Regions from separate parts of the Enterobacter sp. Li2LvB3 genome, predicted to be linked through region 1. Evidence: predicted binding sites of a transcription regulator. Region 1 holds the regulator's gene; each other region holds the start of a gene.
The links. Region 1 encodes LexA, which represses DNA repair genes until DNA is damaged. Its sites were predicted from a motif close to TNCTGTATGTACATACAGNA; they were not measured.

Region 1 (9,959 bases):
AATATCGGTGAACTGACGCTGACCCTGACCAGTGAAGTGAGCAATCAAACCAGCGTATTTGCGCCTAACGTGCTGATCCTTGATCAGAATATGACGCCATCTGCCTTCTTCCCAAGCGAGTACTTTGGCTACCAGGAACCTGGCGTGATGAGCGCTGATCGCCTGGAAGGGAAAATGCGCCTGACGCCTGCGCTGGGTCAGCAGAAGATCTATGTGCTGGTCTTCACCACCGAGAAAGACTTGCAGCAGACCACCAAGCTTATCGACCCGGCTAAAGCCTATGCCAAAGGCACAGGTAACTCGGTACCGGATATCCCGGACCCGTTGGCGCGCCACGTAACCGATGGCCTGCTGAAGCTGAAAGTTTCAACAAACAATGCATCCAGCGTCCTGGTTGGCCCACTGTTTGGCTCCTCCGGCACCGGCCCTGTGACCGTGGGTAATACCGCCGCACCTGTTTATGCTGCTCCAGCCGCTGCGGCAGCTGCACCGGTTGCCGCTGCATCTCAGGCTCCGGCAAAACCATCCGAGCCGGTGCTCAACGATACCGAATCTTACTTTAACAACGCCATTAAGCAGGCTGTTAAGAAAGGCGATGTCGATAAAGCACTGAAGCTGCTTGATGAAGCTGAGCGTTTAGGTTCAACCACTGCCCGTTCCACCTTTATCAGCAGTGTAAAAGGCAAGGGGTAACCGTTTCCCCACAGTGCTGATTTGTTAGTTTTAGTGCGCCTGAGTGGGCGCACTTTTTTTTGTGTCGCCCGCGCTGTTGCGCTGTTGTTGCGATAGTGATCGCTAAATAACGTTTGGCCGCCCTCAATCCGTTTTTCTGCGATACAATGCCATTACGTTATGTATCGGAGAGTCTGGCATGTCACACCCTGCGCTAACGCAACTGCGTGCGCTGCGCTATTTCGACCAAATACCTGCGCTTGACCCGGAGCAGCTTGACTGGTTGCTGCTGGAAGATTCCATGACTAAACGTTTTGAGCAACAGGGCAAAACGGTCACCGTGACGCTGATTCAGGAAGGGTTTGTCACCCCTGAGGCGATTGCCAGTGAGTTGCCGCTGCTGCCAAAAGAAGAACGCTACTGGTTACGTGAGATTTTACTTTGTGCAGATGGCGAGCCGTGGCTTGCCGGGCGGACGGTTGTGCCTGAATCCACCTTGTCCGGGCCGGAATTAGCGCTGCAACAACTGGGGAAAACGCCGCTGGGGCGATATCTTTTCACCTCCTCCGAACTTACCCGTGATTTTATTGAGATTGGCCGCGATGCCGATCTGTGGGGGCGCCGTTCCCGCCTTCGCCTGAGCGGTAAACCGTTAATGCTGACGGAGCTTTTTTTACCGGCATCGCCGTTGTACTGAGAGGAAGAAAAAATGGAGTGGAGTCTGAAGCAGAACAAGCTGCTGGCCTATCACCGCTTAATGCGTACTGATAAACCCATCGGCGCGTTGCTGCTGCTGTGGCCTACCCTGTGGGCGCTGTGGGTTGCGACCCCCGGTTTGCCGCCACTGTGGATCCTGGCGGTGTTTGTCGCTGGAGTCTGGCTGATGCGTGCGGCAGGCTGCGTGGTAAACGACTACGCGGACCGTAAATTCGACGGCCACGTGAAACGTACCGCCAACCGCCCGCTACCAAGCGGTCAGGTCACGGAAAAAGAAGCGCGCACGTTGTTTATCGTGCTGGTGGTGCTCTCCTTTTTACTGGTGTTAACCCTCAACACCATGACCATCCTGCTTTCTGTCGCGGCACTGGCGCTGGCCTGGGTGTATCCGTTTATGAAGCGCTATACCCATCTGCCGCAGGTGGTGCTGGGTGCTGCGTTTGGCTGGTCGATTCCGATGGCGTTTGCGGCGGTCAGCGAAACCGTACCGCTCAGCTGTTGGCTGATGTTCCTGGCTAATATCCTGTGGGCCGTGGCGTACGATACCCAGTATGCAATGGTCGACCGCGACGATGACCTGAAAATTGGGATCAAATCGACGGCAATCCTGTTTGGCCGCCAGGACAAGCTGATTATCGGGATTTTGCAGGTAGCGGTGCTGGCGCTGATGGTGGCGATTGGTCGCCTGAACGAGCTGAACTGGGAATTTTACTGGTCAGTGCTGGTTGCCGGGATGCTGTTTGTATATCAGCAAAAGCTGATCGCGAAGCGCGAGCGTGAAGCCTGCTTTAAAGCGTTCCTGAACAATAACTACGTGGGCCTGGTGCTGTTTTTAGGGCTGGCGATGAGTTATTTTTCATAATAAAAAAGCAGCCAGATGGCTGCTTTTTTATTTTCACCCTCTCCCTGTGGGAGAGGGCCGGGGTGAGGGCATCAGGCCGCGATTTACATCATTCGTCCTGCGTCGCGCTCTCAATCGTTAAACGCACATCAGACGTAATCAGATCAGCCAGCATCTGGTAAACCTTCAGCGTCTCTTCTGGCTCGGCATCGCCGGTATCACTGATAAACCCTTCATCACGCAGCGTCAGCACTAAAGAGCTGAATACCGCCTTGTCGAAGAATTCTGGCGCGTTAATGCCGTGCAGTACCGACAGGCGCTGTGCCAGCGTGCGGCTCTCTTTCTCAAGCGTGCCGCGGTTGATGGATGGGTTAGCACTCAACAACCAGAACGTAATGGCATAGCGTTGCAGGGTTTCACGCGCGCCAGCCGCCAGCAGTTGCAGGGTGCGGGAGCGAGATGGGTTGATATGCAGCTCGTCATTATTGACGGTGATAAGCCCCTGACGACGCAGCTCTTCGGTCAATTTATCCAGCTCTGCTGCCAGCTCGGTTTTACTCCAGCGCAGGAACAGCTCGGCTTTCAACATCGGATACAGCGCGTCGACATGACGCAGCAGGTCCTGACGAGAAATACGACGATGCTGGGTAATAATGGCGGCCATCAGCGAAGGCAGCATCAGCATATGCGCGATGTTGTTACGATAGTAAGTCATCAGCACCGCCTGCTCGCGCGGCAGAATGATGATGTCGCCAATCGTATCTTTCTCAACTTCGAACTTATTCATCTGCAAGGCATGATCGATAAGCTCGCTGGCGGTTGCGGCAGGCGCCGTCGAGTCCACTGAGTACGGAACATTCCGCATAATGTCCAGATAGCAATCGAGCTGCTCGGTAAGCTGTTCACGGGTCAGTGAACGCTGACGCGATGCCAGCAGCGCAGTACAGCACAGGTTCATGGCGTTGGCCGCACCTGCGTTGTTAATACGCACCATCAGCTCGGCGGCAATGCCGTTCACCGTTGGCGTCAGCCATGCAGGGCGTATCGCTTCGATAGGGTCGATAGACTCGCGCCATTCCGGGACATGGTGGTTAAGGTAGTTCATCAGCGGCATTGGCTCGCCGAAGTTCACGTAGCCCTGACCCAGATTACGCAGCTTGCTCAGACCGCGCAGCATCTGTGGCAGGCTCTCTTTCTCTTTAGTCGCACCGCGCAGCTCTTTGGCGTACGTTCCCACTTCCATCACGTGCTCGTAACCGATGTATATCGGCACCAGCGTAATTGGGCGGGTACCGCCGCGCAACATGGCCTGGATAGTCATCGACAGCGTGCCGGTTTTCGGATCAAGCAGGCGGCCAGTACGGGAACGCCCACCTTCCACGAAATACTCAACGGAATAACCACGGCTGAACAGCTCGCCCAGATATTCGCGGAATACGGTGGAATAGAGCTTATTACCTTTGAAGGTACGACGAATAAAGAAGGCACCAAGGCGGCGGAAAATCGGCCCTGCTGGCCAGAAGTTCAGGTTAATACCGGCCGCGATGTGCGGTGGCACCAGACCCTGATGATAAAGCACGTAGGAAAGCAGCAGGTAGTCCATGTGGCTGCGGTGGCAGGGCACATAGACAATTTCGTGGCCGTCATGTGCCAGCTGGCGCACGCGCTCGGCGTTGTGGACGTTGATCCCCTGATAGAGGCGGTTCCACGTAAAGCTCAGAATACGATCGGACAGGCGAATCATCTCGTAGGAGAAGTTCGCGGCGATCTCTTCCATCAATGCGATGGCGTTCTGCTGTGCTTTCTCATGCGAAATCTTCTTGCTGCGCGCTTCGTCTTCCACGGCGCGGGCAATGGCTTTAGACGCCAGCAATTTATTGAACAGGTCCTGACGCGCCGGGAGGCGCGGCCCTACGGCTGCAAGACGCTGGCGCGCAAAGTGCATACGTGCCACGCGAGCCAGTTTTTGCGCGATGATTTTATCCGTACCGTGTTCATCTGCCATACGGCGCAGCGACACAGAAGGAGAGAAACGCACGAAGCTATCGCGACCAAGCCAGGACACCGCGAAGAATTTCTGGATACCGTTGAGCATCCGCAGCGGTGGGTTTTCTTCCCCTTTTTCGCGACCTGGGCGACGACCAAACATCACCGATACCGGCACCATCTGCACATCCAAATCAGGATTGCTGCGGTGTAGATCGAGGTAGTCGTGGAACAGCTTGATGGACTCTTCTTTTGGCGTGTAATAGGTAAACACACGCGGCCCGCCGTGAATGAACACGTAGCGCGGCAGCAGAGTACCGTCGATCTCCAGTGGTTCAAGCGGATCGGGTAAATCATGCGCCAGACACTGGGCGCGGAGCGTGAGCAAGTCTGCCTTCGAGTTGTAAGGCAAAACATACATAATAGGGCGAGAGGTATCGAGCCCTAATTCCAGCGCGGGTTCTGCTGGGATAGACTTGCTTTTTACCAGAACGGTTAATGGTAAATTAAGTAATTTGTAGTAAATTCGTGGCCAGCCGGACATAAACGATGTAAAGCCTCTGGTTAATAATGCAATTGCGGCGCAAGGATAACAGAAAGCGCGCAAAATTTCTGTTGTTACCCGTCATACTTCAGGCGGCAGTAAACGCACTGCGTCTATAGTTACTGACGCTATTTCTAATAAAAGGTTCTTTTAATGGCCAATAATACCACTGGGTTAACCCGAATCATCAAAGCTGCCGGCTATTCATGGAAAGGTTTCCGTGCCGCGTGGATCAATGAAGCCGCTTTTCGTCAGGAAGGCGTTGCCGCAATCGTTGCGGTAATCATTGCCTGTTTCCTTGATGTTGATGCCATAACGCGCGTTCTTCTTATTGGTTCTGTGCTTCTGGTGATGATAGTGGAAATTCTCAATAGCGCTATTGAGGCGGTAGTTGATCGTATTGGCTCTGATTTCCATGAGCTCTCTGGTCGTGCAAAAGATATGGGGTCTGCCGCCGTGTTGCTGGCGATTATCACTGCGGTTATCACCTGGGTCACGCTGCTTTGGTCGCATTTCCGATGAGCCTCGAGGAATAATTAAGTCCCTGGTTTTTTGTGCAGTTTTTGGTTCCAAAATCACCTTTGACTGTATATACTCACAGCATAACTGTATATACACCCAGGGGGCGGAATGAAAGCGTTAACGACCAGGCAGCAAGAGGTGTTTGATCTCATCCGGGATCATATCGGCCAGACAGGAATGCCACCTACGCGTGCGGAAATCGCGCAGCGTCTGGGTTTCCGTTCTCCAAATGCTGCCGAGGAACACCTTAAAGCGCTGGCGCGTAAAGGCGTGATTGAGATTGTTTCTGGCGCTTCACGCGGCATCCGTCTGCTGGTAGAAGAAGAGACGGGCATTCCGCTGGTTGGCCGTGTCGCGGCAGGTGAACCTTTGCTCGCACAACAGCATATTGAAGGTCACTATCAGGTCGATCCTGGCATGTTCAAACCGAGTGCAGATTTCCTGCTGCGCGTTAGCGGCATGTCCATGAAAGATATCGGTATTCTCGATGGCGATCTGCTGGCGGTTCATAAGACTCAGGATGTGCGCAACGGCCAGGTGGTGGTGGCGCGTATTGATGACGAAGTTACCGTTAAGCGCCTGAAAAAACAGGGCAATACTGTGCAACTGCTGCCGGAAAACAGCGAATTCTCTCCAATCGTGGTGGATCTTCGCGAACATAACTTCTCCATTGAAGGTCTGGCGGTTGGCGTCATCCGCAACGGAGAATGGCTGTAATCTCCCCCTGACAGGCTACGGAGCCTCCGTAGCCTGATTCATTTCCCACTCCCGGTATTTTTCATGTCACTGCTGACTGCTTCCGATAAGGCATTGTGGCGTCTTGCACTGCCGATGATTTTTTCCAATATCACCGTTCCGCTGTTGGGGCTGGTCGATACGGCGGTTATTGGTCATCTGGATTCACCGGTGTATCTGGGTGGCGTGGCGATTGGCGCAACGGCAACCAGCTTCCTCTTTATGCTGCTGCTTTTTTTACGCATGAGCACCACCGGGTTAACGGCACAGGCGTTTGGCGCAAAAGATCCCCTGCGTCTGGCGCGTGCGCTGGTACAGCCGTTAATTCTGGCGCTGGGTGCGGGTGTACTTATCGTTCTGCTGCGTACACCACTGATTGAGCTGGCATTACACATTGTAGGTGGCAGTGAAGCGGTGCTGGAGCAGGCACGGCTTTTCCTTGATATTCGCTGGCTAAGCGCACCGGCATCTCTGGCGAATCTGGTTCTGCTGGGCTGGTTGCTGGGCGTTCAGTATGCCCGTGCTCCCGTTATCCTGCTGGTTGTCGGGAACGTCCTGAACATAGTGCTCGACCTCTGGCTGGTTATGGGGTTGCACATGAATGTGCAGGGCGCGGCGCTGGCAACGGCTATTGCCGAGTACGGCACGCTGATTATCGGGTTGTGGATGGTCTGGCGTGTTCTGGTTATGCGGGGCATAACACCTGCACTGCTGAAGGCTGCCTGGCGCGGCAATATCCGCAAGCTGCTGGCGCTTAACCGCGACATCATGCTGCGCTCGCTTTTGCTGCAACTGTGCTTTGGCACACTGACGGTCTTTGGCGCGCGGCTTGGCCCGGAAATCGTTGCTGTCAACGCGGTGTTAATGACGCTGCTGACCTTTACCGCCTATGCCCTCGACGGCTTTGCCTACGCGGTAGAAGCCCATTCCGGGCAAGCGTATGGCGCGCGCGAAAGCGGGCAATTACATGATGTCTGGCGTGCTGCATGTCGTCAGGCTGGGCTGGTGGCGCTGGCATTTGCACTCATCTACGCCTGCTTTGGTGAGTATATTGTTGCGCTGCTCACGTCATTACCTGCACTGCGTGAGCTGGCAAGCCACTACATCATCTGGCAGGTGATCTTACCGGTTGTGGGCGTCTGGTGTTATTTACTCGACGGGATGTTCATTGGCGCAACGCGTGGCGCGGAAATGCGTAACAGCATGGCGGTCGCGGCGGGTGGGTTTGGTTTAACGCTGCTCACGGTGCCGTATCTGGGGAATCATGGGTTATGGCTGGCCCTCGCGGTCTTTCTTCTTCTTCGTGGCCTTTCGCTGGCGTTTATCTGGCGTCGTCACTGGAAAAATAATACCTGGCTTTCATCTCGTCACGACATCTCCTGATGGTAAAAGATTCTGAATAAATTCCTGAGTGCCAGATGCTCAACTAAAATTGTTATCACGTCCAGCATGAAATGAAGGTTTTGGGCGGCCCTTTCACTCTTTAACGATGAGGACCTGATGATGAATAAAGACGAAATCAGCGGCAACTGGAAACAGTTCAAAGGTAAAGCGAAAGAGCAATGGGGTAAGCTGACAGATGACGATATGACGGTCATCGAAGGAAAGCGCGATCAGCTTGTCGGTAAAATTCAGGAACGCTATGGCTACGCCAAAGATCAGGCGGAGAAAGAAGTCGGCGACTGGGAAAAGCGTAACGACTATCGCTGGTAGACCGGTAATACCCGCAAGTACAAGGATGTACACCCTGAGGGCGGCCCTGAGCCGCCTTATCTTTTGCCGTTAGCGCGGTTTTTTCTTTACCAGAATGGAGTGGTCATGCTGGCACGCATCCTGATGGCTGCATGATTCGACCTCCACGCACGCAGAGCATAATCCGTGTGCTTCAATCACATTATGGCGCAGGGCGAAGCCCATTTTGGCTGCCAGCGTATGCATAATGTCTTCAACACCTTCTGCACACTCTTCTTTCACCACGCCGCAGCGGTCGCAGATAAACATGGCCGAGGTGTGGGTAGGCTGATCAAATAAATGGCACAGCACATAGCTGTTTGTTGATTCGACCTTGTGCACAAAGCCCTGCTCCAGCAGGAAATCCAGCGCGCGATAGACGGTAGGCGGCTTGGCCTGCGGCTCGCTTGCGCGCAGCAGGTCGAGTAAATCATACGCACTGATGGCGCCCTGTTGCAGGCTCATCAGACGCAATACTTCAAGGCGCTGTGGGGTCAGGCGCACATTGCGTTGCGCACAGAGCTTTTCAGCTTGCGCCAGCAGCTCTTTTGTGGACTTATCCATTTAGCACCTCGGCTGTATATGGGATGGAAAACCCTCACTTTATCATGTTCTGTTAAAAACACCGAGAACCGCCAGGTGTGCTATACCTGAGGCATTGAAATTCGGGGAAACACCTAATGAAAAGACCTGACTGTATTCGACACTGGCGCGATGTGGAAGGCGCGGATGATTCTACTTATCCCGACAGCACTGAGCGTTTTTCCATTGGCGCACCACTGGCCCGTAAACTTGGCCTGGGGCGAATTGGTATTCATCACGAACGCCTGCCGCCAGGGCGGCGTACGTCTTATCCCCATGCGGAAAGTGACGAAGAGGAGTTTATCTATGTACTGGAAGGCTATCCGGAAGCCTGGATAAATGGCTATCTGTGGAAGCTGGAGCCGGGTGATAGCGTGGGGTTTCCGGCCGGAACCGGGGTATGCCATACCTTTATCAACAATACGGATGAAGAGGTCCGGCTGCTGGTCGTTGGCGAGGCCAACAAAAAGCACAACCGCATCTATTATCCACTGAATCCGGTTTATGCCGCCACGCGTGAAGACCGGTGGGTAGACCATCCGCCGCAGTTTTTTGGCCCGCACGATGGAAAACCTGGGCGAAAATAATATCCTCTTCTATAAATATTGAAGGCCGTCACAAAATACAACAGGCCCGGTGGTGATTTAACTTAGGGAAATAGCGGGTCTTTTTGTACTTATTCACAGCAATAGTTCGTTCCTGTTTGGGTGATAACAGACAGGGGTTATTTCATAACAGACTATAAGACGAGCATACTGTGAAGAAACATTTTAAATTTTCGGTGGTTAGCATCGCTGTCTCCTTGTTTATGGCAAATCAGGCGGGAGCAGCCAATACCTGGACAGAAGCGCGTAGTGACGCGATGGGTGGCACGGGCGTAGCGGCAGGCAGCTATGGCAGCGGGGTGTTAATCAACCCGGCATTGCTGGCAAAGGCGAAACCTGACGATGACGTCACCCTTATTTTACCCTCCATTGGCGCGCAGATTTCTGATAAAGACAATCTGCGGGATAAGATTGATGACATCAGCGATGACGTGAACCGTTATCGCAGCACGCTGGATAGCATCAATCTTATCGACCTGTTAAATCCTCTTAGTCCTGCATCGCGGGAAGTTTCTTCTGCGGCAGGCGACCTGGCCGATCAACTGGATTCACTGAAAGGAAAAACTGCCAGCGGTAAAGCGGGTGGTGGGATCGCTGTAAGCATTCCTAATGATGTGCTCTCGGTGGCATTTGTGGCAAAAGCCAACGCGCGTGCACGCGTGAGTTCTTACATCGATCAGGGCGATATCGACAAACTACGGGCAGTGGAAGCTGCACCATCTGCTGTGTTTGGCGTTGATCCGAACGATCTGAAATCGAAAGGTTTTGGCCGTGCGGCAATTGTTTCAGACTACGGCGTGGCGGTGGCGCGTCAGTTTGATATCAGCGGTGTGCCAGTGTCTGTGGGGATCACCCCGAAGCTGCAACAAACCTGGCTGTATAACTACACGGTGTCTATCTACAACTTCAACAGCGACGACATCAACAGCAGCCGTTACCGTAACGATGACACCGGGTTTAACGTCGATGCGGGTATTGCCGCTGACTTTGGCGATAACTGGACGGTCGGCCTGACCGGGCATAA
Region 2 (9,959 bases), on a different contig from region 1:
CTCTTGCTTTACCGAGGTACTCTTTCAGGGTGTACTCGAGGCGATCGATCACTTCCTGATCTTTGATTGGCGCAGCTTGCCAGTTACCGTCTTTATTAAACAGACCAAACTGATAGCTGTAAGTGAAACGTTTTTCCTCGGCTTCCATTTCCATCCACCAGCCCCAGAACTCACGTTTTTCGGGTGCAGGCTTCACATTGACGCATACAGCCAGGCAATCGAAAAAAAAGCGATTCTCTTCACACTGCTCTTCTCGAATATACGGGCCAAGAGCCATGAACTTCTTAATCAGTCTACTTTTCGGGTGTCCACTCGGTAACGTCATTGCGATCTCCTTTTGTGAAGCCACTGTTTTACCAAACCATCAAAATTTAGCAATCTCTTAACACAATCTCTGCGTGATCCAGCGCGTAATCTCATTTAGCGCTTTGTCAAAATTCTGATACACCGGGCTGAACGGTACCTCAAGCAGCTTGCCATCCGCAGATGACGAAGTGATTAAGCGCGACTCTTCTTCCGGGCTGAAGGGATCGTTTTTCCAGTAACCGGACAGCATCGGCGTCGGACAACGCCGTCCCAACAAGCCCTGCATTTTTAATGAGTAACGATTCAGTTCAACACGCAGTGCATCATCAGATGCATCATGCATACCAAGTCGGCTTGCCAGTACGTCCAGATACATTTCCGGTACGCTTCCCTGGCGAGCAGGCTCACTTAAAAGCGCATGAACCACCGGGCCAAGACAGGCAACAGCTTTAAGACGAGAAGATTCAAGATAAGCCAGACGCACCGCGACGTTCGCGCCAAAGCGGAAACCAAAAGCGGCTACTCTGGTGTGGTCTACCCACGGGATATTTTCCAGCGCTTTTAACGCGTGCTGGTGCAACAGGCTCGAATCCTGGGTCAGTTTCCATTTAGAGGAAAAGCCAATAGACGGCATATCGAGCGTTAACATCGCGATCCCTTTTGGTGCAAAGTAGCGCTCAAAAAGGCTGTAGTTGTCAGTCTGAAGAGAATCCAGACCACCGCACATTAATATGACCGGGAACGGACCTTCGCCATCAGGCATATGCAGGAATCCGGTCACGGAGGCGCCTCCCGGGATAGTGAACTCCAGTTCACGCATCCGGCCTGGTAAACGCTGGGCCGCTTCTTCATAAGCACGGTTTGCCAGCGCCTGCGCTTGTTCGGCCAGTTCGTCGCCTTTCAGATGAGGATAAGCAGCAATGCTGTAGAGATTAGCAGCATGGAGCCAGTGCTGGCCGCTCAGAGTGGCATCCTCTTCCTGGCTGGCCTTCTGTTGCCAGAGCATCGCCTGTTTGGCCCATTCGTAAATCCAGTTTCCGCCACGATAACCGACCACGGTATCATAGAGTTCGCTGTCAGTACGTTCGGCGTCACTCATCACGATACGCGCCTGCACGTCGAGGATTTCACGGGGATCGATTCCGCGCCAGATCCACATCAGGCGGTTAATCATGCGATACCAGTGAGGCACATTTTTGCCGTCTAACGCAGACTGTACTGACGGCATAGTCCCCTGGTTAAAACGGCGCACCAGCGTCGACGTTTCAGGGTGTTTAAAGCGGGGTTTGAATAGCGTTTCGCTAAGATTTGCCTGCGTCATTGCATTGCCTCCGTGAATACATCGTATAGAGACTATTGTAACTCGCCACAAGCTAAAAAAAACAACGCCCGGTATCACCGGGCGTTAAAATAATTTCGCGCAGGTATTAACGACCAGAGATAGGTGGAACGAAGACCACGCCCATATCCCACGGTTGCTCAATCCAGGTATCCTGAGGGATGTCAATCACGTAATCGTCAACCAGCGGACGGCCAGCAGGTTTCGCGAAGATAGTGACGAAGTGTGCTTTAGGGTACATTTCGCGGATCGCAACCGCAGTACCGCCGGTATCGACCAGATCGTCAATAACGATGAAGCCTTCACCGTCGCCTTCGGCGCGTTTCAGCACAGTCAGTTCGCGCTGGTTGTCGTGATCATAGCTGGAGATACATACGGTATCGACATGACGAATACCCAGCTCACGTGCCAGCAATGCGCCCGGTACCAGACCACCACGGCTAACGGCAATAATGCCTTTCCACTGCTCGGAAGGCATCAGACGCGCAGCCAGTTTGCGTGCGTGAATCTGCAACATGTCCCAGGTGACGACGTATTTTTCGCTCATGTGAAGTGTCCCAGCCTGTTTGTATACGGCTTAAAAAGTGTTCAAGGGGGAAATAGGTTGCGCGAGATTATAGAGATCTGACGCGCTAAAAACCAGTGTTTAGCGCCCTGAGCCCGAGTTTTTACATGCTTTATGCTACCAGCAACCAGAGAAAGTGGTATTCTCAGTTGCATCTCGCAAGCCTGACTTGTGGTAACTATTAACCTGCTAACCCTGTGACCTGCATCAATGTTTGCAGAGCATCGACAAGGAGACTTATCGTGTCTGAACTGTCTCAATTATCTCCACAGCCGCTGTGGGATATTTTTGCCAAAATCTGTTCCATTCCGCACCCGTCCTATCATGAAGAACAGCTTGCCGAACATATTATTGGCTGGGCGAAGGAAAAAGGTCTGCACACTGAGCGCGACCAGGTTGGCAACATTCTGATCCGCAAAGCCGCAACCGCAGGCATGGAAAACCGTAAACCGGTTGTACTGCAAGCGCACCTGGACATGGTTCCACAGAAAAACAACGATACCGTTCACGATTTCACTAAAGATCCTATTCAGCCTTATATCGACGGCGACTGGGTAAAAGCGCGCGGCACCACGCTTGGCGCGGATAACGGTATTGGCATGGCATCAGCCCTGGCTGTACTGGCAGACGACAGCGTTGAGCACGGCCCACTGGAAGTACTGCTGACCATGACCGAAGAAGCCGGTATGGACGGGGCTTTCGGCCTGCAAGCAAACTGGCTGCAAGCGGATATCCTGATCAACACCGACTCAGAAGAAGAAGGCGAGATCTACATGGGTTGCGCAGGCGGGATCGATTTCATCACTACGCTGCCACTGTCCCGTGAAGCGATCCCTGCTGGTTTCCAGACCTTCAAGCTGACGCTGAAAGGCCTGAAAGGGGGTCACTCTGGTGGCGATATTCACTTAGGCCTGGGTAACGCCAACAAACTGCTGGCGCGCTTCCTGGCAGGCCACGCGGCTGAACTGGACCTGCGTCTGGTTGATTTCAACGGCGGTACGCTGCGTAACGCAATCCCGCGTGAAGCATTTACCACTGTTGCAGTGCCAGCGGCAAAAGCAGACGAGCTGAAAAAACTCTCCAGCGTTTATCTGGATATCCTGAAAAACGAACTGTCTGCAAAAGAAAAAAACCTGACTGTGGTTCTGGAATCGGTATCGACAGATAAAGCCGCTCTGACTGCACAGTCTCGCGACAACTTTATCCAGTTGCTAAATGCCTCGCCAAACGGTGTTATTCGCAACTCTGACGTCGCAAAAGGCGTTGTGGAAACGTCTCTGAACGTTGGCGTCGTGACCATGAGCGACGACAGCGCAGAAATCATCTGCCTGATCCGTTCACTTATCGACAGCGGTAAAGAGTACGTTGTCAGTATGCTGGAATCTCTGGGCAAACTGGCTGGCGCGTCAACGTCCGCTAAAGGTAGCTACCCAGGCTGGCAGCCGGATGCAAGCTCACCGGTAATGGCTCTGGTGCGTGAAACATACCAGCGTCTGTTCAACAGCACTCCGAACATTCAGGTGATCCACGCGGGTCTGGAATGTGGTCTGTTCAAAAAACCGTATCCGGATATGGATATGGTGTCCATCGGGCCAACCATCACCGGGCCACACTCCCCGGATGAGCAGGTTCATATCGAAAGCGTGGGCCACTACTGGACCCTGCTGACTGAACTGCTGAAAGCGATTCCTGCGAAGTAAAACCCTCACCCCAGCCCTCTCCCGCAGGGAGAGGGTGAAAAACACAGGCCCGGTAAGCGGTAGCGCCACCGGGCTTTTTTACAATCCCAATACCAGCTGTCGCTCAAGCTGCGGATCCAGAAGCGTGACGTGTAATCCCACCAGCCGAACCCCTCTTCCACCCCGTCGTTCTTCCCAGGCCTTTTTTGCCGTCGCGATAAGATCGTCTTTATTCAGGCGCGGCCAGACGTGCTCCTGGGTGGTTTGCTGAAAATCATTGAACTTGAGTTTGATCCCCTGGCGGGCAATCAGAAGGTCTGGTTTCACCCTGGCAAGGCGTCGTTCCAGCTCCGGGTAAAGTTGCCCGGTAATAATGGCCTCGCATTCAGCCCAGTCATGAATATCTTCAATCAGCGTACGCTCTACGCCAACGGATTTACGCAGCCGCTCGTTATTCACGCTCCGCTCGTCAATGCCCTGGCTGCGCTCCCACAGAACACGGCCAAACTTCCCGAAACGCTTGAGCAGCATCACGAGATCGCTGCGCTGCACATCTTCGCAGGTACGCAGCCCCATACTTTCAAGCTTCGCGGCTGAGACTTTCCCGACACCGGGTATTTTTCCAAGCGGTAACGTTTTTAAAAAAGCCGGAACGTCATCCGGGGTGATGACGTACTGGCCATTCGGTTTATTCAAATCTGAAGCGATTTTTGCAAGGAACTTCACCGGCGCAACGCCTGCCGATGCTGTTAGGTTCAGCTCACGGGCAATAGTCTGGCGGATCTCCTGTGCCATCAGCGTGGCAGAGCCGTGGCAATGGACGCTGTCAGTGACATCCAGATAGGCCTCATCAAGCGAAAGCGGTTCAATCAGCGACGTGTAACGGGAGAAAATGTCCCGGATATGAACGGAGGCTTCTTTGTAGGCTTCAAACCGGCCCGGCAGAAGGGTGAGGTGCGGGCAGAGTTTCAGCGCCATCGCCGTCGGCATGGCGCTGCGCACGCCAAATTTGCGCGCTGGGTAATTGGCAGTGCTGATCACTCCACGCTGGACGCGGCTACCGCCAATGGCGATAGGGATATCCCGCAGCGCCGGGTTGTCACGCATCTCCACTGCGGCAAAAAAACAGTCCATATCCACATGGATTATTTTGCGCATAGTAAGCCCTCACTTATCACTGGATAAGTATACAGTAAATTTATGAGGATTGAGAAGTGGATGTGGAAAACGCCGGGTAGCGGCTGCGCCATACCCGGCCTACAAAACCTTAAATAATGCGTTGCTGTTCGCGGGCCATTCTTTTTTTCCGCGCGTCGCACGGCTCCGGGCAATCGCAGACTTTTTCCATCCCCAGAGAAGAGATACCGCCGCAACTGCCCTGTATGCTTTTACGCCTGATGATCCAGCCTAACGACATGCCGAATACCACCAGCACAAAGACCAAAAAGGTTGCCAGAAACGTCAACATCATCAGCCTCCAAAGTCATCCAGCATGATGTTCTCATCTTCCACACCCAGATCTTTGAGCATCTTAATGACGGCCGCATTCATCATTGGCGGACCACACATGTAGAATTCACAATCTTCCGGTGCTGCGTGCTGCTTCAGGTAGTGCTCATAGAGAACGTTGTGGATGAAGCCCGTATAACCTGTCCAGTTATCTTCCGGCTGCGGGTCAGACAGCGCCACATGGAAGGTAAAGTTAGGATTTTCACGCACCAGTTGTTCGAATTCATCGTCATAGAACATTTCGCGCAGCGAGCGGGCCCCGTACCAGAAGCTTATTTTTCGTTGACTGCCGAGCCGTTTAAGCTGGTCGAAAATATGCGAACGCATCGGTGCCATCCCTGCTCCGCCGCCGATAAACACCATTTCAGCATCCGTCTCTTTAGCGAAGAATTCGCCAAACGGACCCGAGATCGTGACTTTATCACCTGCTTTCAGTGACCAGATATAAGACGACATCACGCCCGGTGGTGCATCCGGCACAGCCGGTGGTGGCGTGGCGATACGCACGTTAAGCATAATGATGCCCTTCTCTTCCGGGTAGTTAGCCATAGAGTAGGCACGTAACGTTGGCTCATTGACCTCTGACGCAAAGCGGAAGAGATTAAATTTATCCCAGTCGGCGCGGTATTCGTCCGGCACGTCAAAATCGGCGTAAGCAACGGTGTGCTCCGGGCACTCAATCTGGATATACCCGCCTGCGCGGAAGGGCACATCTTCCCCATCAGGCACGCGCAGTTTCAGCTCTTTAATAAAAGTGGCTTTGTTATCGTTAGAGATAACCTCGCACTCCCATTTTTTGATGCCGAAGATCTCTTCCGGCAGCTCAATTTTCATGTTCTGGCGCACCGCAACCTGACAGGCCAGGCGGCAACCGTCTTTCGCCTCACGTTTCGTGATGTGCGCCAGTTCAGTTGGCAAAATGTCGCCACCGCCCTCTTTCACCGTCACACGACATTGCCCACAGGAACCCCCGCCGCCACAGGCCGAGGAGACAAATATCCCGTTACCCGAAAGCGTGTTAAGCAGTTTGTCGCCCGCCGGAGTGCGGATCTGGTTCTGCGGCTCGCCATTAATATCAATAATGACGTCCCCGGCGTTCACAAGCTTAGAACGCGCAGCCAGTATCAGCCCAGACAGTACCAGTACAATGAGCGTGAACATCGCCACGCCAAGAATAATTTCCATATCTAAGCCCTCAGAGCTGCACGCCGGAGAAGGACATAAAGCCCAGCGCCATTAGCCCGGTGGTGATAAAGGTGATCCCTAAGCCTCGCAACCCTGCGGGCGCGTTGGCATATTTCATTTTTTCCCGGATCCCCGCCATAGTGACAATCGCCAGCATCCAGCCAATACCGGAGCCAAAGCCGTAAACGATGGATTCACTGAAGTTGTAATCACGCTGGACCATAAACGACACGCCGCCGAAGATGGCGCAGTTCACCGCGATCAGCGGCAGGAAGATCCCCAGCGCGTTATAAAGCGACGGGAAATATTTATCGAGGATCATCTCAAGTATTTGTACCAGCGCCGCAATCACACCGATAAAGGTGATGAAGCTTAGGAAGCTCAGATCGACTCCCTCAACCAGCGCGCCATCACGCAGGACAAAGTTGTACACCAGATTATTAATCGGTACAGATAATCCGAGCACCACGGTGACCGCCACGCCCAGACCAAATGCCGTTGATACCTTTTTGGACACTGCGAGGAAGGTGCACATGCCCAGGAAAAACGCGAGCGCCATATTTTCAACAAACACCGCGCGCACAAACAAACTCAGGTAATGAGACATTGTCGGTTACTCCTTTTCCTGCTGCTCTGGTTTCAGGGTACGAATCAGCCAGATCAGCAAACCGATAATGAAAAATGCGCTTGGGGCCAGCAGGAACAGCCCGTTAGGCAGATACCAGCCGCCATGTTGCACCGTGTCCAGCACCGTGATACCGAACAGCTTACCGCTGCCGATTAACTCACGCAGGAAACCCACCGTCAGGAGAATGACCCCATAACCCAGGCCGTTGCCGATACCGTCCATAAAGCTCGCCAGCGGCGGCATCTTCATGGCGTAGGCTTCCGCGCGCCCCATCACAATACAGTTGGTGATGATCAGACCAACAAATACCGAGAGCTGTTTTGAGGTTTCATAGGCAAAAGCGCGCAACAGCTGATCGACGACGATCACCAGTGACGCGATAATCGCCATCTGCACGATGATCCTCACGCTGTTCGGAATGTGGTGGCGGATCATGGAGATAAACATGCTGGAAAATGCAGTAACCAGCGTCACCGCGACGGTCATCACCAGCGCAGTTTCCAGCTTGGTAGTCACCGCCAGTGCAGAACAGACGCCAAGCACCTGCAACGTAATCGGGTTATTGGCTAAAAGCGGGCCAACGAGTACCTTTTTAACTTCTTTCAATTCACCCGCATCAGCCATTGTTCAGCGCTCCTTCACGTACATTTTTCAGGAAGGGGCCAAAACCCAGCTCCCCCATCCAGAAGTCAAAACTGTGCTGCACGCCTTTGGACGTGAGTGTAGCCCCGGAAAGCCCGTCCACAGCGAACTCATCACCTGGACGCGCCGCGCCTTTCATCACTTTCAGCGCGGGTAATCCGTCATCGTCGAGCACTTTTTTACCGATAAACTGCGCCCGCCAGTTAGGGTTCTCGATTTCACCGCCGAGCCCCGGCGTTTCGCCCTGGTCATAGTAGGTAATGCCTTTCACCGTGCGACCGTCTGTATCTAACGCAACAAAGGCATACATCATTGACCACAGGCCGTTGCCGTAGATCGGCAGCACCATCTCCTGCACGCGTTTTTTCTCGTCGCGTACCAGATAGATCTCCGCAAGATTGCTGCGTCGCTTAATGCCGGCCGGATCTTGAGATGCTTCCAGCACAATGCTCATCTGTGGATCTTTCAGTGCCTGAGCCTGATTATATTTCGCTGGGTCGCGGTCCAGCAGCTCACCTGTTTTGAGATCCACCAGCCGGGACGAAATGCGTTCGGCAAAGATTTTTGCCACATCATCCGCGCTCATCCCGTCCTGCATAAGCCCGGCAACCGCCAGAATGTTGCGCTGTTTGTCCAGTGCGCGCTGCTCCTGCTGAAGAGGTTTTAAACCCACGGCAGATCCCGCCACCACGATGGAACATACCAGGCAGAGCACCAGCACCACCAACAGCGTTTTGCCGGTGCTGTCGTTATTTTTGATATCAGCCACGCGCTTTCCTCCGCTTAATGTTGGCGCGTACCACCAGATAATCGAATAGCGGCGCAAACAAGTTGGCAAACAAAATGGCCAACATCATCCCTTCCGGATAAGCCGGGTTGACCACGCGAATCAATACACACATCACGCCGATAAGCGCGCCGTAGCACCATTTCCCTTTGTCGGTAAATGAGGCCGAAACAGGGTCAGTTGCCATAAACATCATGCCAAAAGCAAATCCCCCCAGAACCAGATGCCAGTACCAGGGCATAGAGAACATGGGGTTGGTAGCAGAGCCGATAACATTGAACAGCGTGGCAGTAAGCACCATGCCCAGCATCACACCCGCCACAATGCGCCAGGAGGCCACACGGCCGAACAGAATGATGGCCCCGCCAAGCAAAATCATCAGCGTAGAGACTTCACCAATCGACCCCGGGAGATTGCCAATAAAGGCATCAAACCAGGTGACGGGTTGCCCCGTCGCGTTATTCACCAGCGTTTCACCGCCGTGAGCCGCCCACTGCGAAAGCGGCGTGGCACCGGAAAAGCCATCCGCTGCCGTCCAGACCAGGTCGCCAGAGATTTGAGCCGGATAGGCAAAAAACAGGAATGCACGCCCTGCCAGTGCCGGGTTGAGGAAGTTGCGCCCGGTTCCGCCGAAGATCTCTTTTGCAATCACCACCCCGAAGCTGATGCCAAGCGCAGCCTGCCACAGAGGTAAGGTTGGCGGCACAATCAGGGCAAACAGAATAGAGGTGACAAAGAAACCTTCGTTGATTTCATGTTTGCGAATAATGGCGAACAGGACTTCCCAGAACCCGCCAACGATAAAGACCGTGAGGTAAATCGGCAGGAAGAAAACCGCCCCCAGCGTCATCATGCTTATCCAGCTGGCATCAGCGGCAAAGCTCACGCCAAGCAGTTGAGCAAGACGATAATGCCAGTCTGACTGAATTACCTGTGCCAGCTGCGGCGCATCATACAGATGATGCAGCGCCGGGATGGTTTGCAGGCCGACGTTGTACATGCCCCAGAACATGGCTGGAAAAACGGCGAGCCAGACCAGGATCATCATCCTTTTAAGATCAATGGCATCACGAACGTGCGTGGCGCCTTTCGTGACTAGCCCTGGCGTGTAGAAAACGGTCGCGGTTGCTTCAAACAGCGGGTAGTACTTTTCCAGTTTGCCGCCCTGTAAGAAGTGCGGCTCCATTTTTTCGAAGAGGTGTTTTAAGCCCATCAGTTATCCTTCCTGCTCAATGCGGGTTAACACCTCGCGCAATACGGGTCCGTATTCGTATTTCCCTGGGCAAACATAGGTGCAAAGCGCCAGGTCTTCTTCATCC
Region 3 (9,959 bases), on a different contig from region 1:
CAGCTTCCTGGCTGGGTTGTCGCCTCGCAACCTCTCGGTACTGACCAGGATACCCTAAACGTCACTGTAACGGGCTTCCACGGCCGTTACGACGGTACGGTAGTGATCAGTGGCGAATGGTTGCTAAACCATCAGGGGCAGCTGATTAAGCGTCCTTTCCATCTTGAAATGAAGCAGCAAAAAGATGGATACGATGAAATGGTGAAAGTCCTCGGACAAGGTTGGGCGCAGGAATCGGCCAGCATCGCCAGAGAGATTTCCCGGCTACCATAAGTAAAATTCATAGTAAAAAGCCGCCGTCAGTCTGGTTCTGATTGCGGCTTTTTTTTCGTTTTGACATCAGGTTGTTACTTGTGCCGGGTCACATTTTTTGTACAAATGATCTTCCGTATAGCTCACAAATATGACACCCGTATGAATTTCGAACATTGACGCTGAGGCATATTCGGGGTATTCGTTATCTGTGCTTGCACACTTTGCAATCACTGTTTTCTTTCCACCAGACAAAAGAATGAGGGAAACGAGGCATGAAGAGACAGAAACGAGATCGCCTGGAACGGGCTCATCAACGTGGTTATCAGGCTGGAATCGCTGGACGCTCAAAAGAAATGTGTCCTTATCAGACGATAAATCAAAGGTCACAATGGCTGGGAGGCTGGCGAGAAGCCATCGGCGACAGGGTACTTATAGCTTGATAACGTCTCTTTAAATAAAGAAACCTCCGCAATGCGGAGGTTTCGCCTTTCCGGGGTTGCTTAAATCAGCAATCAGAACGCAGAAGTGTCCTGGAACAGACCCACTTTCAGATCGTTTGCGGTATAGATCAGACGACCATCTACCAGCACTTCGCCATCCGCCAGGCCCATAATCAGACGACGGTTAACAATGCGCTTGAAGTGAATGCGATAGGTGACTTTCTTCGCAGAAGGCAGAACCTGACCGGTGAATTTCACTTCGCCAACGCCCAGTGCGCGGCCTTTGCCTTCGCCGCCGAGCCAGCCCAGGTAGAAACCAACCAACTGCCACATAGCATCAAGGCCCAGGCAGCCAGGCATTACCGGATCGCCAATAAAGTGGCAACCGAAGAACCACAGATCTGGGTTAATATCGAGTTCTGCTTCTACGTAACCCTTATCGAAGTTGCCGCCGGTTTCGGTCATTTTTACGACACGGTCCATCATCAGCATGTTCGGGGCCGGTAACTGTGGGCCTTTAGCGCCAAACAGTTCACCGCGACCAGAGGCAAGAAGGTCTTCTTTTGTATAGGATTCGCGTTTATCTACCATGTTCTCAATAAGCCTTATTTTAGTGAAGCACGCAGGATAGCTAACACGTGTACGCTGAACAAGTCCGATCAGTTCGGACTAAACCAACTCAACCAACGTAACGGCCACGGGTAACGATGACGAGCGTCCTGCTGTGTCGCCTGAGCAATACGTTCCTGGATAGTTTGCATCAGGGTTGTTTGACCTTCGCCATCCCATACCAGATTTGTCAGTAAGGGTAGCGCATCCTCAATTCCTTCGATGGCCCAGAGCGTAAATTGTTCCTGTTCCACCGCGTCCAGAAGCGCCTGACTCAGGCTCAGATGGCGTGCGTTAGGCGCCGGGATAATAACACCCTGTTTGCCATTCAAACCGCGCTGCTGGCAAATGGCAAAGAAGCCTTCGATTTTCTCGTTCAGCCCGCCAACCGGCTGAGCGCGCCCAAACTGATCAACGGAACCGGTAATGGCGATGTTCTGATTAATCGGAACTTCTGCCAGGGCGCTGATGAGGGCACACAGCTCTGCCATCGAGGCGCTATCGCCATCGACTTCGCTGTAGGATTGCTCAAACGTGAGCGAGGCGGAGAAGGGGATTTGCTGCTCCAGCTGCAACTCAGACATCAAAAATGCCTGCATGATCATCATGCCTTTGGCATGGATGTTGCCGCCGAGTTCAGCTTTACGTTCAATGTCGGTAAATTCCCCGTCGCCAATGTGCACGACGCAGCTGATACGCGAAGGTTCGCCAAATGCACGTGGATGCCCCGGGAACTCGATAACGGACAAGGCGTTGATTTGCCCAATACGCTCGCCCTCGGTTTCCACCAGAATTTGATCCAGCAGAATTTCATCCTGCATCCGGTCGGCGAGATAGCCTTCACGCCATTCGCGTTGCACAAGCATCTGGGTGAGCTGTTCACCGGTAAACGCGCCGTCACCGCTAATAACGCCCACTTCACGCAGCTGTTTGCTGATCCAGAGTGGACAGAGCGGTAAGGTTTCCTGATCGCCGGTATAGCGTACTGCTTCGCGAAGTAGACCAGGCCAGGCGTCAGCAGCCGGAACAGGTAATTCATAGCGTGCAGCAATGGCCATTACCCATTGACACCACTGTGCCATATCATCGGCATCGGCAATCTGAATATTGTCTTCGTACTCGCTGTAAACGGCCAGGCTCGCCAGTTCTGGCTCCATCTCCTGGAAGTCTGCCAGCGATTCACGATCGCCGGTCAGCACCACGGTCAACGACAATGGCATTGACGGCACTGCGACAGGGAGAGGGCGGGATTCGTCGTAACCCACCCAGTCAAAGCGTTGCTGGCTCACAATCGTTTTCAGGCGCATCCAAAGCAGCGGCTGGGAGAGTAAGGTTCTCAGGGCGATGATCAGAACACCACCGTTAGCGCGATGGACAAGCCCCGGTTGAAGCGACAGTTCGCCATTAAACTGACGAAGGCAGCCAAAAAGCTGCTCCGCTTCGACCCAGTTGGCGGTGATCACTTCGCCTTTTGCGGCAAAACGATCGTCAGCCTGCTGCGCCGGTTCAAAAGTAATGTTATGACCCGCGATACGATACTGGCCGCCAAAAACAGCATCTGTTTCTGGCTGTAACTGGCGCATGGCATCACCCAGAAGCGTCAAATACTCGGCTTCTTCCGGGGCTTTGAGCAGCATGAAGGGAGATGTCGCCCACGGGCTTAACACCTGCTCCAGCGCATAATGCAAACGCGGTTGTGTATCGCTAAGTATGAATTCGTGTTCTTTTGCGAGTTTTGGCTGTGCAAAGAGCTCCTGATAACTTTCTGTATCGGGAACAAGGTCACGCCATGCAAGTTTCGTAATGGTCAAAGTTGATGTTTTTTAGTCAGATGTAAAACCGTGGAGTATACCGTAAGCGGAAGGCTCTGCCCAAGCAGGATTGGGGATTTCCGCGGGTGAATCGCCTGTAATGATGCACAGGATATGATTTCTTTTCAGCAGATTGCCAAAAAACTGATATTCTGAACAGAGTTACGTGGTAACACTGAGATCGCAATGAAATATCAACAACTGGAAAATCTCGAAAGCGGCTGGAAATGGAAGTACCTGGTCAAAAAACATCGTGAAGGCGAGTTGATCACCTGCTACATCGAAGCCAGCGCGGCGCAAGAAGCCGTAGATATGTTGCTGACCCTCGAAAACGAACCGGTACAGGTCAATAACTGGATAGCGAAACATATCAATCCAGAACTGTTGAACCGGATGAAGCAAACTATTCGTGCGCGTCGCAAGCGGCATTTTAATGCCGAGCATCAGCATACCCGCAAGAAATCTATCGATCTGGAATTTATTGTCTGGCAACGCCTGGCAGGCCTTGCACAACGGCGTGGAAAGACGTTATCAGAAACGGTAGTGCAGCTGATTGAAGATGCTGAGCATAAAGAGAAGTACGCGAACCAGATGTCGACGCTGAAAAACGATCTACAGGCGCTTCTGGGTAAAAAATAAGATTCTGTATTTCTTCAGACAATAAAAAAACCCCGCTATGCGGGGTTTTTTCTTAAGACGATAACTTATGCCGCTGGCTGAGTTACAACGTCTTTGATGCCTTTAACTTCGATCTCAACACGACGATCTGGAGCCAGGCAGTCGATCAGTGCAGCGCGAGCTTTCACGTTGTTACAGGTAGAACCGGTAACTGGGTTAGATTCGCCCATACCACGTGGGGAGATCTTGTTAGCCGGGATACCTTTAGATACCAGGTAATCAACAACAGACTGAGCACGTTTTTCAGACAGCTGCTGGTTGTAAGCGTCAGAACCGATACGGTCGGTGAAGCCCAGAACCACTACTGAACCGTCTTTAGGATCCAGGTTGCTCAGCTGAGAGTACAGCTGATCCAGTGCCTGCTGACCTTCTGGTTTCAGGGTAGCTTTGTTGAAGTTGAACAGAACGTCAGACTTCAGAGTGAAGTGCTTGGTCTGTACTTCTGGAGCTGGAGCCGGAGCTGGAGCTACGATTGGTGCAGCTTCTTCCTGCTGGCCGAAACGGTAGGAAACACCTACGCTCAGCATACCGTTGTCTGGACGAACACCTACGGTGTTGCCGTCGCCGATGTTGTTAACCCACTGGTATTCCAGACGGGTAGCGATGTCACGGGTCATAGCCCACTCAACACCACCTGCGAATACTGGAGAAACGCCAGTGTCGTGATCGCTGCCAATCTGGTTGTTGCTGGAATCAGCACGCCATACCATGCCGCCCAGACGGGTGTACACGTCCAGATCGTCAGTTACTGGGTAACCCAGTTTAGCAGTCAGCTGTACGCCCTGAGCTTTGAAAGCGCCATTTACGGTGTCGCCTTTGTATGGCATACGACCTAACCAGTCGTAACCCATTTCAAAACCAACATACGGGTTAACCTGATAGCCACCGAACGCACCTGCACCAAGCTGGCTCTCATGAGTAGGGCCATCGTTGTTCAGTTTGCTGTCGTACCAGCCGGTGTCATGGAACTGAGACCAGCCCAGTTTACCACCTGCATACCAGGTATTATCTTTCGGAGCGGCCTGCGCTACGGTAGCGAAGCCAGCCAGTGCCACTGCAATCGCGATAGCTGTCTTTTTCATTTTTTGCGCCTCGTTATCATCCAAAATTTGCCATGAAGATCTCCGACGAGAAATCACGGTTAAATCCTTCACCGGGGGGCGTGGTCAAATATAAATCTACCGATATCTTCGGCTTAGGCCGAGCACCCCTGGCGATGTAAAGTCTACAACGTAGCTAGAAACTTACAAGTGTGAACTCCGTCAGGCATATGAAAAAAAAAAGTTCCGTATACCTAATATTTAACATTTTTTGTATGGAAATTGTGCAGTAAAATTAACGGGAACCGCACCAGACAAGCCTTTCCGCAGATTTAACGCATGGAACTATTTCCACATCTTGTGGTCGAAAAAAATTCCAGGAAAACTCCTAAATTTACTCAATGATACAAATTCGAGTGAATTTTTAGCCCAGAAAGTTGTCCTCTGCGGTAAGAATCTGGATGAACCGGACGCATAATAAAACCGATGGCGTTACCTTCCTCGGCTGCTTCAGTCAGTCGAAAATGTTCTTCTTCCGTCAGTTCGTCTGGTAACCACCCGATCACGACACTGTAATTTCCGGTACGTAATGCACGGATCATCGACTCGACCGTATCGCAAGGTGAGAGTTGGTTAATCTGCATGACCTTTGTCAGCGGCAATCCTGCGGACTGAACCCATTCACGGCTCAGTTTTTGTTGTGGCGTCAGCCAGAGCTGCCAGCGCGACTGCTGGCCAAGCTGTTGTAATAAAGGAAGTAATAAAAGTTGGGTTAATAGGGGCTGGTCTTCTCGATAAATCACTTCACTGATAAGACCTGTCGACACGCTCCCGACGGATTTCTTCGCGACATTGCTTGCGGTAGAAGAGAAAGATGTTGAGCGATTTGCGTAGCCTGAAGTGTACATATTCATTCCAGCCCTGTAGTTACTGTATGAATATACAGTAACCCCTGTATGCATAAAGATCAACCTCATTTTCGGAAAGCGACTCGCAAATTTTGCTCATGATCGGCCCCTAAAGAAAATTCATCTTGCTCACTGGCGATAAGTTGCCTATTTTCCTGCTAACGGATCCGTTAGTAAGAATTAGCCTCTTTACAGTATGATTTTTAAGGGAAATATCATGAAAAAGATATCTTATGAACGGATTTATAAATCCCAGGAATACCTTTCAGAACTGGGTGATATTCATCACCGCGCACTCTTTGGTGGCTATACCCTGGCGGTTGATAACGCCGTTTTTGCCATGGTGTCTGATGGGGAACTTTATCTGCGCGCCTGTGAGCAAAGCGCTACCTACTATGTGAAACACGCCTCCTCTTTTTTGACCCTTCTGAAACGGGGTCGGCCAGTGCTGCTTAACTACTTCCGGGTTGATGACGGGTTGTGGCAGGACAGGGGGACACTACTCCAGCTTTCCTCTTTTGCGCTTGAGGCGGCCAGGCGGGAGCGATATCAGCGCTATCAGCGCAACCGGCTTAAAGACCTGCCCAATCTCACTTTCCAGATTGAGGTTCTGCTTTTTGAAGTCGGGATCACCAACGAAGAAATGTTACGGGAACTGGGGGCAAAAGCGAGTTGGCTGAAAATCAGAGTTCAAAATAAACAACTTGGGATTAAAGTGCTTTTTGCGCTTGAAGGTGCAATAGAAGGGCTGCATGAAGCGGCGCTCCCGGCAGAGATTCGCCGGGAACTCACGGAATGGTTTAACGCGTTGCCAGAGCCTGCGGAGAATCGTTCCGCCATGTAGCAATCAGTTGTTGTAGGCGACAAATTTCCGGCAGCAGAGCAATAAGCAGGCCAACTTGCTGAAGAACCAGCGGGGCTTTGCTGTCGGTACCAGGATCAAGATGGGCGATACGCTGGGCGAGTTCATCCAGGGCCTGCCGAACACGGGGTTCATCGGCTGGACGGTGGTGAAGTGCATCGTCGACATAGCAAACGGCATCATCCAGCAATCCCAGAATACCCGGATTACTTAACCTTTCTCGGTGAGCGCCCAGCGTAGAAATATAGCTGGTAAAGGTATGGTTCAGGCACAGCAGACGAAAGGCGGTTTCACGGATTTCTGCCGTAGCGCCAGGTTCCGTTGACATGTTCGATACCACCGATGCAAGCTCCGCATCGCGGTTATGCGCATCACGGCGGGCGATGCGATAGGCCAGACGGTTATCACGACCCTGGTGATATTGCTCAAGAATGGCATCCAGGTATCGGCAGTTAGCATTCATAGCCCTGTCCAGCACGCGCGGCAGATTACGAAAACGCCAGTCCGGCCAGATAAAACTGACTGCAGCCCAGGCAATGGCACAGCCGATCAGCGTATCAATAACGCGGGGAAGGGCGACTTCAAACCCTTCGCCAAGCAGGTTAAAGCACAGCAATACCAGTAAGGTGATAAACATCGTGGCGTGTGCGTATTGCACATTGCGAAATGCAAAGAACAACACGCCGGTTATCACGATAAGGACAAGCTGCCCTTCAATGGACGGGACAAAGTAAAGTACCGGAAGGCCGATTGCGACACCCACCAGGGTACCAATAATACGCAACGCGAGCCGGTGGCGGGTGGCGTTATAGTTTGGCTGGCAAACAAACAGGCTGGTCAGCAATATCCAGTAGCCATGATGCAAGCCGGTTATCTGGATAAACGCGTAACCGACGCACAGCACCAGCGACATTCTTACGGCGTGGCGGAAGAGAGCCGATTCTGGGGTAAAGTTACGGCTCAGCCGTAACCACATATCGCTAAAGCCGTGAAGGCTGTCATCGGCAAGCTGGTTATCAGCGTCATTGTTCGGCATCGCCAAGGCTTGTTCAGACTCAATGGTGGCCAGTTGCGCGTCTATCGCCCGCAGGTTATTGAGTAAGAAACCCAGCGCTTTTATCTGCTCCAGGGATGTCCCGCTGGCCTGCACGCGATCAAGCGCTGCATCAAGGTGGCTAAACGCGCGTTCAAAGCGTGGATCATGCTGATACGGCGTGCGCAGTAAAATGGAGCGGGACAGCTGCTGACACGCCTGGGATTGCATTGAAAGTAGCCGCTGAAAACGGAACATAACATCGCTGTAGCGAAACTTTTCCCGCAGGGCTGCATATTGCACATGCGATGAACTGGCACGCTCGTGGATATCCTGGGCGGCAAAATAGTAATGCAAAGTCCGGCGCGTTCCTCGCTGACCGCGATCGCCGCGTAACCGCGTAAGAAGGCTGGCTTTGGTCTGGTTTAAGGTTGCGACCAGTTGGCCGTTTGCCAGCGCCAGATCGTAAAGTGGCGCCTGGCTTTCTTCTTCAATATCCGGGTCAAATAAACGGGATTTCAGCTCCAGATAATGCGCCAGCTGTTCATAGCTGCGGGCGAGGTTATCCTGTAAAGCGCGAACCGGAAAAATGAGATGTCCGGTAAGCGTCAGCAGGTTATACCAGATAGCGCCAAGCAGCAGCAGAACGGGCTGCTGATACCATTGATCGTAAAGCGATACGCCCAGCATGGTGTAGATAGCAATCAGCAATGCGCCAAACGCAATGGTGGCATAGCGCTGGCCAAGCCCACCCAGAAGAATAAATCCACTGGTTGAAAGCGTCAGACCTAACGCAAATAGCCATGGCCATGGGAACAGCAGTTCAACGGATGCTGAGGCAATGAAAAAACAGATAAGAGTGATAACCAGATTACGCAGTCGCCCAGCCAGGCGATCGTCGAGGTCTGCCAGCGCTCCGGCAACAACGCCCAGGGTCAGCGGGATAGTGAGCTTAACGTCGTTTAACCACCACGGCAGGGCGACCGTACCGCAAAGTGCGATAAAAATCCTGACGTTATACAGCCAGGTGCTGTTCCATGTGTAGCGGCGAATCAATGGGCTTAGCATGAGCGCGGCCTGTCCTTAATTACTGAAAACGACGGCGGGCGTTTGCTTCGCGCGCGGCTTGCGCCACTTCAACCGGAACAACCCTGCGCCCGACTGGCCACAAGGCGATAGCAGCGATTTTGAAATTGGCGATCCCGACAGGAATGCCAATAATTGTGATGCACTGAGCAATACCTGCGAAGATGTGCATCAGACACAGCCACCAGCCAAAGAAAATCAGCCACAGGATGTTAAGCACAGTACCGCCTGTATTCATCAGGACGTTTTTGCTTTCCGGGTTCAGTTCGTCGACGTGTACAGCCTCGTTACCATAAGGAAAAAGCGACAGCCGGGTGATTTCCCAGCAGGAGCGCGTCAGCGGAAGGGTAAAAATGAGCACGATGCTCACCAGCGTGGCAATAAGCCAGGAAAGAGTGGTGGCAAAACCGCCAAGGACAAAATTAAGAATATTCAGAACGGTACGCATAAACCCTCAGTTCCTTTCGATATGATTAACGCTTAGTGATTGTAACGTTTTTTTAGGCTGGAGCACCTTAAAACTGGCAGTTAAACTGTCAGGTAAATTATCTCTTCGTGGATCAGGCAGGACATGGAACTGAAAGCAACTTCACTGGGCAAGCGCCTGGCTCAACATCCTTACGATAAGGTTGTCCTTCTGAATGCAGGGGTAAAAGTCTCTGGCGAACGCCACGAATATCTCATTCCGTTTAATCAGCTTTTAGCTATCCACTGCAAGCGCGGGCTGGTCTGGGGCGAGCTTGAGTTTGTGTTGCCTGCCGAAAAGGTGGTTCGCCTCCACGGCACTGAATGGGCGGAAACGCAACGCTTCCATCATCATCTGAATAGCCTCTGGCGCCAGTGGAGCGACGAGATGAGCACCGTTGCTGCGCAGGTGTTGCAGCAGGTTCTTGATGATATTGCACAAAGCAGTGCACAACAAAAGTGGCTGACGCGCCAGCAAACCGCCGGTTTGCAGCAAAAGATTAAAGTGGCGCTTTCGGCACTGCCGTTGCCGGTTTCCCGTCTGGATGAGTTTGATAATTGCCGCGATGCCTGGCGGCAGTGTCAGGCATGGCTTACCGATATTGATAAAAGTCGGCTTGCCCATAACCAGGCATGGACGGACACCATGCTCACGAAGTACGCCGATTTCTTCAGCAACATTGAATCCTCACCACTGAATCCGGCCCAGGCGCGCGCGGTGGTAAATGGTGAACACTCCCTGCTGGTGCTTGCCGGGGCAGGGAGCGGTAAA

Region 2: dinB (DNA polymerase IV) is a predicted target of LexA. The motif match lies at 5,065-5,084, and genes of this name have one in related genera.
Region 3: sulA (SOS-induced cell division inhibitor SulA) is a predicted target of LexA. The motif match lies at 5,762-5,781, and genes of this name have one in related genera.

Annotation. Positions count from the first base shown of each region.
Region 1 is NZ_JBSICG010000019.1:69,396-79,354, reverse strand. It holds gene malM (maltose operon protein MalM) at 1-693, shown strand, start outside; gene ubiC (chorismate lyase) at 872-1,369, shown strand; gene ubiA (4-hydroxybenzoate octaprenyltransferase) at 1,382-2,251, shown strand; gene plsB (glycerol-3-phosphate 1-O-acyltransferase PlsB) at 2,340-4,760, opposite strand; gene ACS603_RS16175 (diacylglycerol kinase) at 4,914-5,282, shown strand; gene lexA (transcriptional repressor LexA) at 5,391-5,999, shown strand; gene dinF (MATE family efflux transporter DinF) at 6,063-7,400, shown strand; gene ACS603_RS16160 (CsbD family protein) at 7,521-7,730, shown strand; gene zur (zinc uptake transcriptional repressor Zur) at 7,800-8,312, opposite strand; gene ACS603_RS16150 (cupin domain-containing protein) at 8,429-8,917, shown strand; gene ACS603_RS16145 (conjugal transfer protein TraF) at 9,088-9,959, shown strand, end outside.
Region 2 is NZ_JBSICG010000030.1:24,848-34,806, reverse strand. It holds gene crl (sigma factor-binding protein Crl) at 1-325, opposite strand, end outside; gene frsA (esterase FrsA) at 383-1,627, opposite strand; gene gpt (xanthine phosphoribosyltransferase) at 1,734-2,192, opposite strand; gene pepD (cytosol nonspecific dipeptidase) at 2,453-3,910, shown strand; gene dinB (DNA polymerase IV) at 3,989-5,047, opposite strand; gene nqrM ((Na+)-NQR maturation NqrM) at 5,157-5,360, opposite strand; gene nqrF (NADH:ubiquinone reductase (Na(+)-transporting) subunit F) at 5,360-6,583, opposite strand; gene nqrE (NADH:ubiquinone reductase (Na(+)-transporting) subunit E) at 6,594-7,190, opposite strand; gene ACS603_RS20490 (NADH:ubiquinone reductase (Na(+)-transporting) subunit D) at 7,197-7,835, opposite strand; gene ACS603_RS20485 (Na(+)-translocating NADH-quinone reductase subunit C) at 7,828-8,622, opposite strand; gene ACS603_RS20480 (NADH:ubiquinone reductase (Na(+)-transporting) subunit B) at 8,615-9,853, opposite strand; gene ACS603_RS20475 (Na(+)-translocating NADH-quinone reductase subunit A) at 9,857-9,959, opposite strand, start outside.
Region 3 is NZ_JBSICG010000009.1:59,279-69,237, forward strand. It holds gene pqiC (membrane integrity-associated transporter subunit PqiC) at 1-273, shown strand, start outside; gene rmf (ribosome modulation factor) at 528-695, shown strand; gene fabA (bifunctional 3-hydroxydecanoyl-ACP dehydratase/trans-2-decenoyl-ACP isomerase) at 768-1,286, opposite strand; gene ACS603_RS09365 (AAA family ATPase) at 1,355-3,115, opposite strand; gene matP (macrodomain Ter protein MatP) at 3,302-3,754, shown strand; gene ompA (porin OmpA) at 3,820-4,875, opposite strand; gene sulA (SOS-induced cell division inhibitor SulA) at 5,232-5,741, opposite strand; gene ACS603_RS09385 (TfoX/Sxy family DNA transformation protein) at 5,959-6,585, shown strand; gene yccS (YccS family putative transporter) at 6,542-8,704, opposite strand; gene ACS603_RS09395 (YccF domain-containing protein) at 8,724-9,170, opposite strand; gene helD (DNA helicase IV) at 9,294-9,959, shown strand, end outside.